One region of the Shewanella sp. POL2 genome, then DNA from elsewhere that is predicted to be linked to it. Evidence: predicted binding sites of a transcription regulator. Region 1 holds the regulator's gene; each other region holds the start of a gene.
What was found. Region 1 encodes LexA, which represses DNA repair genes until DNA is damaged. Its sites were predicted from a motif close to TACTGTATNNNNATACAGTA; they were not measured.
Positions count from the first base shown of each region.

Region 2: the regulator LexA is predicted to act here: its motif matches at 1,650-1,669, upstream of SHEWPOL2_RS04460 (YebG family protein).
Region 3: the regulator LexA is predicted to act here: its motif matches at 1,928-1,947, upstream of SHEWPOL2_RS17215 (DNA topoisomerase III).

Region 1 is NZ_AKZL01000012.1:12,015-16,315, forward strand. Features, by position in the region: gene coxB (cytochrome c oxidase subunit II) at 1-175, opposite strand, end outside; gene SHEWPOL2_RS04760 (SulA-like leucine-rich domain-containing protein) at 581-1,093, opposite strand; gene lexA (transcriptional repressor LexA) at 1,090-1,710, opposite strand; gene plsB (glycerol-3-phosphate 1-O-acyltransferase PlsB) at 1,996-4,301, shown strand, end outside.
Region 2 is NZ_AKZL01000011.1:35,078-39,378, reverse strand. Features, by position in the region: gene SHEWPOL2_RS04475 (MlaD family protein) at 1-234, opposite strand, end outside; gene SHEWPOL2_RS04470 (paraquat-inducible protein A) at 221-838, opposite strand; gene SHEWPOL2_RS04465 (paraquat-inducible protein A) at 840-1,475, opposite strand; gene SHEWPOL2_RS04460 (YebG family protein) at 1,681-1,980, shown strand; gene SHEWPOL2_RS04455 (GAF domain-containing protein) at 1,995-2,453, shown strand; gene proQ (RNA chaperone ProQ) at 2,731-3,372, shown strand; gene prc (carboxy terminal-processing peptidase) at 3,401-4,301, shown strand, end outside.
Region 3 is NZ_AKZL01000076.1:13,292-17,592, reverse strand. Features, by position in the region: gene SHEWPOL2_RS17215 (DNA topoisomerase III) at 1-1,915, opposite strand, end outside; gene SHEWPOL2_RS17210 (hypothetical protein) at 2,117-2,404, shown strand; gene SHEWPOL2_RS17205 (alanine/glycine:cation symporter family protein) at 2,777-4,261, shown strand.

The sequences.
Region 1 (4,301 bases):
TCACGCCAAAAACCACTAAGCCTATCGCGCAGCAGATATACAGAATCGTCATGTGCAGGTGGTATACCTTGCCACTGATTTCTGTTACGCCAGGCGTCATATTGAACCGCATGTCTGCTGCGGCCAACGGTGGGGCGAATAGCACCACGAGTAAACAATACAACCATTGCTTCACAAGACTTCTCCTCTGCTAATTGCAAATAGCAACTACAAAGAAGAGCAACACAGTAAGTCTCAACTCTATGCAAACTCTTCAGTTCCCAAAAAAGTGTTTCTGACTTCAACGTGCGTTGGCGGCTTACTTATGATCAAGTATTGTTACTGCTGGTATTAGCCACACTGGCACATACTGCTGAATAAACCCATTATTCTCAATTTTTGTGGGCGAGCGATATTCGAAAATAACGCGATATTTCTGCCTAAACAGGCCATATATCATGTGCGCCTAAATCAAACATACTTGCTGTTTAAAAATTGATCAAGATCACTTCTTTTTCTAATTGTCTGAAAAATTGCCAAAAAAAAGCCTCACATTCACAGGTGAGGCGGCTTTCAAGGCTAAATACGGTGTGAAAAATTTTTAATGAACAGAGCTGAAAAATGCGGGTTGAGTAAATTTAGCCGATTGTGTGAGATTGGTGCTAGAAGGTTGGTCATTCGTTGAACCTTCAAGCACGATACCCATTGCACGTGCGCTCTTTGCTACAATTTGTAGGCGACGATTATCGCGAGTATCTAGGGCGTTAATCCAAGTAATCACTGCGCTAGATGTGCCACTGGTTAAGGCTTTTTCCATCGCCCAAAGGGTTTCGACCTCATCTTTTGCGTGAACCAATAGTACGCGATCCATACGCACACCTGCGTTTGCTAATAGCTGCTTGTAGCCAATACTAGGTGGGTTGATGAGCACTATCCATCTTCCCTGTTGGCTCAGTTGGGCAAGTTGTTTGCTCAGCTGTGTCAGCTCTTGGCGCCCTTGGCTCTGAGTTGGCATAGTGACTATTGATGTATGCTGCCAGTCGGTCTCTGTATCTCGAACCGTATCTAGCCATAAACCGGGGTGACGCGGGGCATTACCTAATAGTTTGTTCATAGCCAATCTCCATTGCGGATCACCCCTACGGCGAGCCCTTCAATTGTTAGACTTTGGAAACTCAAATCGACTTTAATCGGTGAATAGTCTTCATTCTCGGCATGTAGGTAGACTAAATTACCTTTTTTTTCAAAGCGTTTTACGGTTACATCATCATCAACGCGAGCAACAACAACTTGTCCATTGCGCGCTTGTTGTACTTTATGAACGGCAAGCAGGTCACCCTCAAGGATGCCGATATTCTTCATACTGTCGCCTTTTACGCGCAGCAGGAAATCGGCAGCAGGGTGGAACATGCTGGGGTCGACTTGGTAATACTGTTCGACATGCTCTTGGGCGAGAATAGGTTCACCCGCTGCCACTTGGCCAATCAGTGGCAAGCCTGTTTCGCGGTTATCTTCTTCCTCTACAGGGAGACGGATCCCGCGGGAAGTACCAGGCATGATCTCGATGCAGCCTTTTTTCGCCAATGCCTTAAGGTGTTCTTCTGCGGCATTTGCACTTTTAAAACCCAAACGGGTGGCAATTTCGGCCCGAGTGGGTGGCATGCCAGTCTCGGCAATATTACGTTTAATCAGCTCTAAAATTTCGGCTTGGCGTGGCGTCAACGGTCTCATGGTCTTTCCTGTTTTTCTATACAGTTACTGTTAGTATATACAGTATTATTGGTAGTGCAAGTATTAACCACTTTTAACTTGGTCAGCTAGATCTGCAAATAACCGTAATCGTCATCTATGGGGTGAATGCCATTTGCACGGTATCAATAAATGGTGTCGCCTAAAGTGCGTTACTAAGTCATTAAAATCAGCCGCTGAATCCTGCATCTTTAGGTTGTTTGGGTATATTCTCTAGAATCTGGTATTCTATGGGGCTAATGAACGTACTTACATTGCATAAGAATAATGCCTAAACAAGACTCTCTTTGGTTGAAATCATTACGTTGGATCCAAAAGCACTTAGTGCACACTATTGTTGTGCCACAGGATCCCTTTGCCGATCTGAATCTGGATGCCTCCAGACCGCTTGCTTATGTAATGAAAACAGAATCCCTGAGTGATATTGCTGCGTTAAGCGAGATCACCACGAAACTTGGTTTGCCAAGCCCTTACGAGCCGCTGGTGGTGAATGGCGTTGTGGCGCCACGGGTGGTATGCCTTGAAGGTCGTAAGCCTTTATTTGGTGAACGCGCCAGCAATGAGCCATTCCTCGAATGTTTTATGCGTTTGTTGGCCGTCCATAAGGAAAAGCCAGAGTTAGATATACAGCTGGTGCCTGTGAGTCTGTATTGGGGTCGTACTCCGGGTAAAGAAGACGACACCATGAAGGCGGCAGTGCTTGAGCGCGAGAACCCTACTTGGTTACGTAAGTGCTTGATGATCCTATTTTTGGGCCGTCACAACTTTGTGCAATTTTCTAATGCGGTATCGCTGCGTTACATGGCCGACGAACATGGTACCGATATGGGCATTGCCCATAAATTGGCTCGAGTAGCGAGAGTGCATTTCCGTCGCCAACGTAAGGTGATGACGGGGCCTGTGTTGCCTAATCGTCAGGCGTTATTCCATTCCTTGCTGAAATCTGAATCCTTACGTAAGGCGATTCAGGAAGAAGCCGCGAGCAAGAAGATTTCTGAAACCCAAGCGCGTGAAACGGCAATTGAATATCTTGATGAAATTGCGGCGAATTATTCCGATAGTCTCGTACGTATTGCTGAGCGCTTTTTAACGTGGTTATGGAACAAGCTCTACAGCGGTATTAACATCAAAGGTGCCGAGCATATTCGGCAGTTACACCACGATGGTCATGAGATTGTGTATGTGCCCTGCCATCGCAGCCATATGGATTACCTGCTGTTATCTTACATTCTGTATTACCAAGGTATGGTGCCGCCGCATATTGCTGCGGGTATCAACCTAAACTTCTGGCCTGCGGGGCCGCTGTTCCGCCGTGGCGGGGCTTTCTTTATTCGCCGTAGTTTTAACGGCAACAAACTCTATACGGCCGTGTTCCGTGAGTACCTCGATCAGCTGTTTGCTAAGGGATATTCGGTTGAGTATTTCTCTGAAGGTGGCCGTTCTCGTACCGGTCGTCTATTGGCACCGAAAACGGGCATGATCGCTATGACGATCAACAGTGTGTTGCGTGGTATCGAACGCCCAGTCACCTTAGTGCCTGTGTATTTAGGCTACGATCACGTGATGGAAGTGGCGACCTATCACAAAGAGCTAAGCGGTAAGAAAAAACAGAAAGAATCTGTATGGCAAGTCTTTGGTGCTATTCGTAAATTAGGTAACTTTGGCCAAGGTTATGTCAACTTTGGTGAGCCGATTACATTGCAAAATTTCTTGAATGAAACGGCACCAAACTGGCGCAGTGAAGTGGCCGACGATCCTGAGCAAAAACCGACTTGGTTAACCCCAGCGGTGAACGTGTTAGCAAATCGGGTGATGACGCGGATTAACGACGCCGCTGCCGCTAGCTCTATTACCTTGACCAGTTTAGTGTTGTTGGCGTCGGAGCAAAATGCCTTAGAGCGTTGTTTGCTCGAGCGTCAGTTAGATTTATACCTGACCCTGCTTAAGCGTGTGCCTTACACTTCGTTTACGTCGGTTGCCGAAGGTGATGGCAAGCACTTAGTACAACAAGGATTAGAGCTGAACAAGTTCTCCATCAACGCCGATCCTTTGGGTGAGATAGTGTCAATTGATGAAAAACAAGCGACGTCAATGACATACTATCGCAATAATATCATTCACTTATTTATTATTCCGTCATTAATTGCCAGCTGTTTAATCAATAATAAACAGATTTCAAGAGCGCAAATCCTTGGGATAGTGAACGACTTTTATCCGTTATTGAAGGCGGAATTGTTTATGGGGATCAAAGATCTCCCAAGCTATGTGAATCAAGTGCTTGAGCTGTTTATTGAGCAAGGTCTAGTGCAGGAAAGCGATATGTTGTCGGTTGTGACCGAGCACACCAGCCAAATGTTATTGTTGGCTGGCAGCGTTAGTGAGACCTTGCAACGCTATGCCATTATCTTCAATCTGCTGGCTCACAGACCTAAGATGGAGCGTTCGGATCTCGAGTCTGAAAGCCATCTGCTTGCCCAACGTTTAGGGGCGCTGCATGGAATTACCGCACCAGAATTTTACGATAAGAAACTCTATAACACCTTGAGTGTTAAGCTAAAAGAGTTGGGTTATTT
Region 2 (4,301 bases), on a different contig from region 1:
ATCATCAATACCGATATCTTTTACCTTACCAACGGTTAAGCCTTGGTATTTGACTAAGGTTTTGCCCACGTCGATCCCAGTGGCACTGGGGAAGTGGATTTGAATTTCAATGCCCGATTCTTTGATGCTCTTAATACCCAGCCATGCGCCAAGCGCGAGCGCCACAATCGGGAGCAGCCAAATCGGCGAAAAGAGCTTTTTCTTCACAACTTTTGGCGATTCAATTTGTGTCATCTTGAGGTTCCAGTCGATCCCAGAGTAAACGAGTGTCTAAAACTTTTGCGGCAAGTTGCGTCAGTAAAATCACCAATGCAAATGCCGTGGCCGCGGGTGCAGGCTTTGCATCGAGTAATTGCCCCATATTCACTAGGGCAACGGTCAGCGAGATCACAAATAAATCGAGCATCGACCAGCGGCCAATCCACTCAATAACATGAAATCCCACCATAAGTTTTTGCTTTGAAATTGGCAGGTTGAAACTGATAGCACACAGATAAGTGGCTAAGCCGATAATCTTTACCCAAGGCACTAAAATACTGGCAATAAACACAATAATGGCGATGGGTAACATGTCCGATTGGACTAAATGAACAATTCCGGAAAAGATCGTATCGTGACGCACCTTTCCCTGATTGGTGAGCACCGTAATGGGATAGAGGTTGGCTGGAACCAATAAAATGGCGGCAGTAATAAGCAGCGCCCAACTTTTTTGTAAGCTGTTGTAATCGCGGACCTGTAATTCTGATTCACAACGACTACAGTGGCTATCCTCACTGCTATTGAGTTGCCTACAAACGCGGCACAAACACAGGCCTAAATCCTTTCCTTGCTGCTTCATATCAGTGATGTTCCTGCATAAGAAGACCCCACATATGCTCAATATCATATTCACGCTGTAAAAACAGGGTGACTAAAAAAAGCATGGTGAAGCAAAAGGTACCCATTCCAAAATAAATATCCGAAAAATCAGACAATTGAAATGATGAGACGAGGAAGCTAATCACATAAATCTCAAGCATTGTCAGCTGCGAAAGGAACCCCTGAAATGTGAGTAATTGTTTGAGACTATGGCGCCAAAACGGGCTCGCAAGCCCCCATTTTATAATCAAAATTTGCGCAAGAATCGATAGGATCAATAAACCAGGGCCAACCACTGCGGCAGCAAGGACGGCTAATCCCACTACCCAATAACCTTGTTCGAAGACGGCAAAAGCGCCTTGAAATACCGTTGTTGTGCGAATACTGCCCAGAAAATGGATTTCTAGCACAGGAAAAAAGTTAGCAGGAAAATAAAACACCAACGCGGTAATGCACAGTGCCAACATGCCATTTACTGAACAGTATGGAGTGTCATAAAGTGCGGTGTTGCAACGCGGACACAACGCTCTGACCCCTGTTGGGAGGGCTCGTTTCCGAATGGCCAAGTCGCAGGAACGACAGAGGATTACAGAGTTTTCTGCTGTATTGTCATGCATATAAAAATATTATATTAGCCCCAAAGCCACTGAGATTGAGCAAATAATCCGAAAACAACAAATTATAAGGTGAGATATCAAATTGATTGACCCATCTCCACAACATAAAGCGCAGTCATAATATCAGAATAATCAGAACACTTGCATCACTAGTTCACTTTATGTCATTCTGGTTACTGTATATAAAAACAGTGCGAGGGCGGTCATGGCAGTTATTACACAGTTTGTCGTGGTAAGAGAAGGGGTAGAAAAGATGACATTCACATCGAAAAAGGAGGCTGATGCCTACGATAAGATGCTCGACATCGCTGATAACCTCATTCCATTTATTCAGAAAGCGGAACTTGGGATTGATGAAAGTCTAACCGAACAGCTCGCATTCTATTTTGCTAACAATAAAGATGAGCTAACAAACTTGCTTAAAGGCGTGGTTCAAGTTAATAGTACGCCAACAAAACCAAACACAGCCAAAAAAGCGTCTAAGAAGGACGATGCTGCTGAATAATTTTTAGGAAGCATATGAAACCGCAATTTTATGAATCACTGAACCGTCAAGCGTTAGCGTTACTCGAAGGCGAAGATGATTTAGTGGCTGCTATGGCTAACTTTTCAGCCCTGCTTAATGACAACCTAACCGAACTAAACTGGGTAGGTTTTTACGTTATGCGCGGCGAACAGTTAGTATTAGGCCCATTCCAAGGTAAAGTGGCTTGTACCCGCATTCCGATGGGTAAAGGCGTGTGTGGCACTGCAGCACTGGCTAATCAAACTCAACGGGTTGCCGATGTGCATCAATTCGATGGACATATCGCCTGCGATGCGGCCAGTAATTCCGAAATTGTTATCCCTGTTCGCGCTAATGGTCAGGTGATTGCTGTACTGGATATTGATAGCCCTATTTTTGACCGCTTTGACGAAGAAGACCAAAAGGGCTTGGAATTATTGGTAAAAAGCTTCGAAAACTGCCTATTTGCTTAATTTGCGTACAATAACGCATAATTCATAGTCGCAATCGGTGGCGTGCGCCTTATAATAGCGCATGCCCTGATAAGGCTTGTTTGGGCATTGCCCGAATAAACCTGAGAGGTTTAGCCGTAAAAAATGGTTAACTGATATTTTTTAACTTTAGTTAACTCGGCGAGAATGTTAATTTGTACTTTGGCTCAATTGTGAGCTTAACCAAGATAAACGACACGTAAGAAGCTGATTTATATCACCTCGAATTCGATGTCCCTTTTTAACTGTGGAAGTAATGATGGAATCAACAGATAAGTTGACCGACACCAACGCAATTTTGGCGTATTTGTATGAAACATTTCCTTTGTGCTTTATTGCTGAAGGTGAAACTAAGCCATTAAAAATCGGATTGTTTCAAGATTTGGCTGAAAGGTTGGCTGATGATTCTAAAGTCAGTAAAACTCAACTGCGCGTGGCGTTAAGACGTTACACTAGCAGTTGGCGTTACCTCAAATCGGTAAAAGCTGGTGCCCAGCGTGTGGATCTTGATGGTCAGCCTTGTGGCGAGCTAGAGCAAGAACATATCGATCATGCTCAAGCCATGTTGAAAGAAAGCCAAGAAAAAGCCAAAGCTAAGCGTGCTGCTCAAGCTGCCAAAGTGGCTCCGGCTGGCAAAGCTCCAGCGAAAAAGGCCCCTAAGAAAGTAGCTGTTCCTGCCCGCAAGACTGAGCGTCCTGCCAAAGTGGCTCCTAAGGCTGAACCTGCTGTTAACTTAGTCCAAGCGCAATTGACCGATTTAGCTAAGAAACAGCGTGTCAATGTTAAGTTAGGTATGACGCCAGTAGCCGGCGTGATCACTGACATTAACAAAGAAGACATTCATGTTCAGCTTGATAGCGGCTTAACGATAAAAGTGAAAGCAGAACATATTCTGCTGTAATCATTTAATCTAACGGAGTAACTTGTTGATGCGAAAACTCATTTTGGCTACATCCATCGCCACTGTTTTTGTCGGATTCTCGGCTTGGGCTGTGCCTCCTACGATTCAAATCAGCGAGTTACCCACTCTCAAGCAGGAAGCGCAGCATAAAGTGGCCAGTAAACGAGTGACAGATTTATACACTCGTTCGCATTACCATCGATTTGCGCTCGATGACGCGTTTTCTGCGCAGATTTTTGACCGCTATTTACAGCAACTTGATTACCGTCGCAATGTGCTGACCCAAGCCGATGTCGACAGTTTTAAGCCTTATATCAATCAGTTTGACGATATGCTGAGTTCAGGTGAACTCGACCCTGCCTACAAAATGTTTGATTTGGTTCAAAAACGTCGCTACGAAGGCTTTGTGTACGCGCTTTCTCTGCTCGATAAAGAAATGGATTTTACCGTTCCTGGTGATGCCTACGAGTACGATAGGGAAGATGTCGCTTGGCCAAAAGATCAAGCTGAAATCAATGAGCTTTGGCGTCAGCGAGTGAAATACGATGCGTTGAATCTCAAGCTTACTGGCAAAAAATGGCCTGAAATTGTTGAGATTCTGCAAAAACGTTATAACAACGCCATCAAACGTTTGACTCAGACCAATAGTGAAGATGTGTTCCAAGCGGTGATGAATGCATTTTCTCGCAGCATTGAGCCGCACACTAGCTATTTATCCCCCCGTAATGCTGAGCGTTTCCAAATGGAAATGAACTTGAGCCTAGAGGGTATTGGCGCGCAGTTACAGCTCGAAGATGATTACACTGTGATTAAGAGTTTAATCGCAGGTGGTCCTGCCGCTGGCAGTGAAAAACTGTCACCAGAAGATAAGATTGTTGGTGTTGGCCAAGAGGGTGGCGAGATCGTTGATGTTATCGGCTGGCGTTTAG
Region 3 (4,301 bases), on a different contig from region 1:
GGGCTGAGGGTAATTGGGCGCCCGCATTTTCGATTAAGTGATTTAACGTCCCCAGCAGTGGCTGCATAAATCCTTGATAAGAGATTTCCTTATGGCAGATGCCATTTAGGCTTGCCTCCCACAGCGCGGTCATATCGGGTGTTGTGGCACTAAGGGGTAAGCTATTGATTAAACCTTTACCCACCTCAGTTGCCACAATTGACTTGCCCTGACGCTGAATAAAACCCCGTTTAAACAACAGCTCAATAATGCCTGCGCGGGTCGCTTCCGTCCCTAAGCCATCGGTTTCCTTTAAAATTTTGCGGATCTCGGGGTCAGTCACATAACGATTAATCCCCGTCATGGCGCTCAGCAAGGTCGCATCGGTAAAGGCTTTGGGGGGCTGAGTTTGCTTCTCGACCAATTCACCTTGGTTGCAGTGAAGGATTTGTCCTAGGGCCAAAGGCGGTAAAATGCCACAAAACACCTCATCTTCTGCATCCTTATCGGTACTTTTATCATCAGTGTTTTTAAGCGATTCTCGCCCCGTAGACTCTTTATGTTCATCAGCTTCCCGTGCAAACAGTTGTTTCCAACCTAGGGATTTATCCTGTCTAGCCTTCGTTTTAAAGAGACCACCTTCAATGGTCACTTCGACCGCAGTTTCACTGTAGCAATAGGCGGGGTAAAACTGCGCCAAATACTGGCGGGCAATATGTAGATAAAGCTGCCTTTCCCGCTGGCTTAAACTGCCTAAATTGGGCTGTTTTTCCGTTGGAATAATGGCGTGGTGGGCATCGACTTTTTTATCATCCCACGCCTTAGATTTAAGCCGAGGATTCGGCGCCTCAGCGTGTGCGACTAACTCGGGCCCCCCCCCCATAATGGCCGCTAATACACTGCTTGCTAGACCATGTTGCTCTGTAGGTAAATAACGGCTGTCAGAGCGCGGGTAGGTAATCAGCTTATGGCGCTCATATAAACTCTGGCAGGTATCGAGCACGTCCTTAGCGCTCATCCCAAACCGCTTGGCTGCATCAATTTGCAGTGCCGACAAGCTGTAGGGTAATGGCGGATTCTGCTGTTTATCCTTAGTGCTTAACTGGGTCACTTTGGCGGGTTTATCGGTGATCCGACGCACCACATTTTGTGCTAAGCCCTTAGCAAGCACTCGCCCTTCTTCGTCCATATAAGGTAAACAGGCTTCACTGGGTTGCCACTTCGCAGTGAAAGATTGTTGTTTATCCGTTACTAAATGCGCTAAGACTTCATAAAAGGGTTTAGATTGAAATCGCGCGATTTCCTCATCGCGGCGCACGATAAGCCCAAGGAGCGGGGTTTGCACTCGACCGACGGATAGCACGCCCTGATAGCCGACCTTTTTCCCTTGGATAGTGTACGCCCGTGTCATATTCATGCCATAGAGCCAATCGGCACGGCTCCGGGCAAGTGCAGAAGTAGACAAAGGAATAAACTCACGGTTACTACGAAGTTGCGACAAGGCACGTTTCACCGCCTGCGGGTTTAAGTCGCTGATAAGGAGTCGCTGCGTTTGCTGTAATTTATCGCCCGTCACGCCCAAATAGGCGATTACTTCATCAACCAATAACTGCCCTTCACGGTCTGGATCACCCGCATTCACTATGGTATCGGCCTGTTTTACCAGCTTTTTAAGTACAGTGAGTTGGCTACGGGTCGCGACCTTAGGTTTAAGCTGCCACTTCTCGGGCACTATGGGTAAATGCTCAAACTTCCACGATTTGAACTCGGGGTTATAGGCATCGGGCTCGGCCTGTTCAAGCAAATGCCCAACACACCAAGACACGCAGTTTCCTTGGGCGTCTTCAATAAACCCGTCACCTTTTTTGTGGGGTTTTGGTAGCACATCGGCGATTGCGCGCCCAAGGCTTGGTTTTTCAGCAATATAGAGGATCATATCTACATTAAACACTGGATATAATTACAGTGTAATTTAGCCCAAAGCAGACAATAGTGCAAACAGCCTTCTTTAGCTCAAGAGCCAATTTAGCTCGTTAAGCTCTAACTGAACACTAAAGCTGTGTAAATTTAGTTGAGAATAATTCTCATCTAAATTTATTATTCCTTCCATCACTTAAAGAGAAATCAGGAAAAAGAGATGAATACACTGACCTTGCCCTATCATGCTAAACCCGCATTTAAACCAGCATTAGTATTAAGATTCAATCAATTAATGCTATTTCATAGCCTCTTATTACTGGCATTAAGTCTGCTTTGTGGGATGGGTCTTGAAACATTAAATCTTGAGGTTCCGTTCCTCTCTTGGGCTTTTATCCTGTTTCTACCTGTAGCTGTAAGTCTATCTTTGCTATTAAAACATCGCGTTAGCCGCCGTAGCCTGGCATGGCTCTTTGGACTGTGGATGCTGTTATGGCTGGTAATTTAAGCCAAGTTTTCTTTGCCTTGCACAAATACCGTCCCCGCTATCCACTTTGGCTGAGTTAATAGTCTCAATCAATTCGCCTTATCTTCCCCGCTTTTCTCAATGATTCAAGTTGCTAGATTACAAATCTCAATGCAGCAGAGATAACACGCTGCAAAATAAAGCTCCTCAGTAACCCCATCAAATAAAGAACGTTAAACTATCAAATATTTAACAACTTTAGCTATGAAGTAACTAAAAAAATCGTTATGTTGAAGCTCTTGGACGCACACACGCGTTTTAACCTTAGGCCTAATTGGCTGTTTAGTACCCAAAATTACCTAAAAAAATCTTAAAAACTCTGCAAAAAACAACAGAATATTGGAGTTGAATTATATGAATGAGATTGTTAATGCGGTCAACAATATCGTCTGGAGTCCCGCGCTCGTTTATCTTTGCCTCGGTGTAGGACTCTTTTTCTCCCTGCGCTCACGCTTTTTACAATTACGTCATTTACCCGAAATGATCCGTCTAATGTTTGATGGCAAAAGCACCGATGCTGGCGTGTCTTCCTTCCAAGCTTTAGCCATGACCTTAGCGGGTCGAGTAGGTACCGGTAATATCGCTGGTGTTGCCACGGCGATTACCTTTGGTGGCCCTGGCGCTCTTTTTTGGATGTGGATGGTAGCGTTTCTGGGCGCAAGCTCAGCATTTGTTGAATCCACCTTAGGCCAAGTCTACAAAGAAAAAATCAACGGGGAGTACCGCGGCGGCCCCGCCTTTTATATTGAAAAAGGCTTAGGCATGAAGTGGTACGCTTGGACATTTGCCATTGCGACCATTTTTGCCTGCGGGATTTTACTGCCAGGGGTACAAGCCAACTCCATTGGTTCAAGCTTAAAAACCGCCTTCAATATTGACCCTAATGTCACAGCAGCCATTCTTGCGATGCTATTAGGTTTTATTATTTTTGGAGGGGTGAAACGGATTGCGCAGTTCGCCAGTACTGTAGTGCCTTTTATGGCGCTCGGCTATATCATTGTCGCCTGCGTGATTATCGCCCTTAACATTGGCCAGCTGCCCGATATTATTCTGTTGATCCTAAAAAGCGCCTTCGGACTCGATGCAGGCTTTGGTGCGATTTTAGGTCTTGCGATTATGTGGGGGGTAAAACGCGGTATTTACTCCAACGAAGCGGGTCAAGGTACTGGGCCGCACGCTTCTTCTGCCGCCGCCGTGAGTCATCCAGCCAAACAAGGGTTAGTGCAAGCCTTCTCAGTGTATGTTGATACCCTGTTCGTCTGCTCAGCCACTGGCTTTATGCTGCTGATCACGGGCCTGTATAACGTGCAGGGCCCTGATGGCGCAGCGCTTTATACCGGGATTGCGGGGATTGCGGCGGGCCCTGGTTATGTACAAACCGCAATGGAAAGCATGATGCCAGGCTTTGGTAATATGTTCGTCGCCGTTGCGCTATTCTTCTTCGCCTTCACCACCATTGTGGCCTACTACTATATTGCCGAAACAAACATCGCTTATATCAATCGCAAAGTGAATCGTCCTTGGCTTACAGTGGTACTGAAAGTCGTGCTAATGGCCTCCACAGTCTATGGCACAGTGAAAACCGCAGACTTGGCTTGGGGGATGGGTGATATTGGTGTGGGAATTATGGCGTGGTTAAACATTATTGCCATTATTCTCCTGCAAAAAATTGCCTTCACTTGTCTTAAAGATTATGAATCTCAGCAAAAACAAGGTATTGAGCCACAGTTTGATCCTGAAAAACTCGGTATTCACCATGCGGACTATTGGGTTGAACGTAAAAATGCGCAGGATGAGCTAACACAGAGCCAATCCAACGAGAATCCAAAAATCTCCTAAAGATTAAAATTCCAAACAAAAAGCCAGTGACTTATCACTG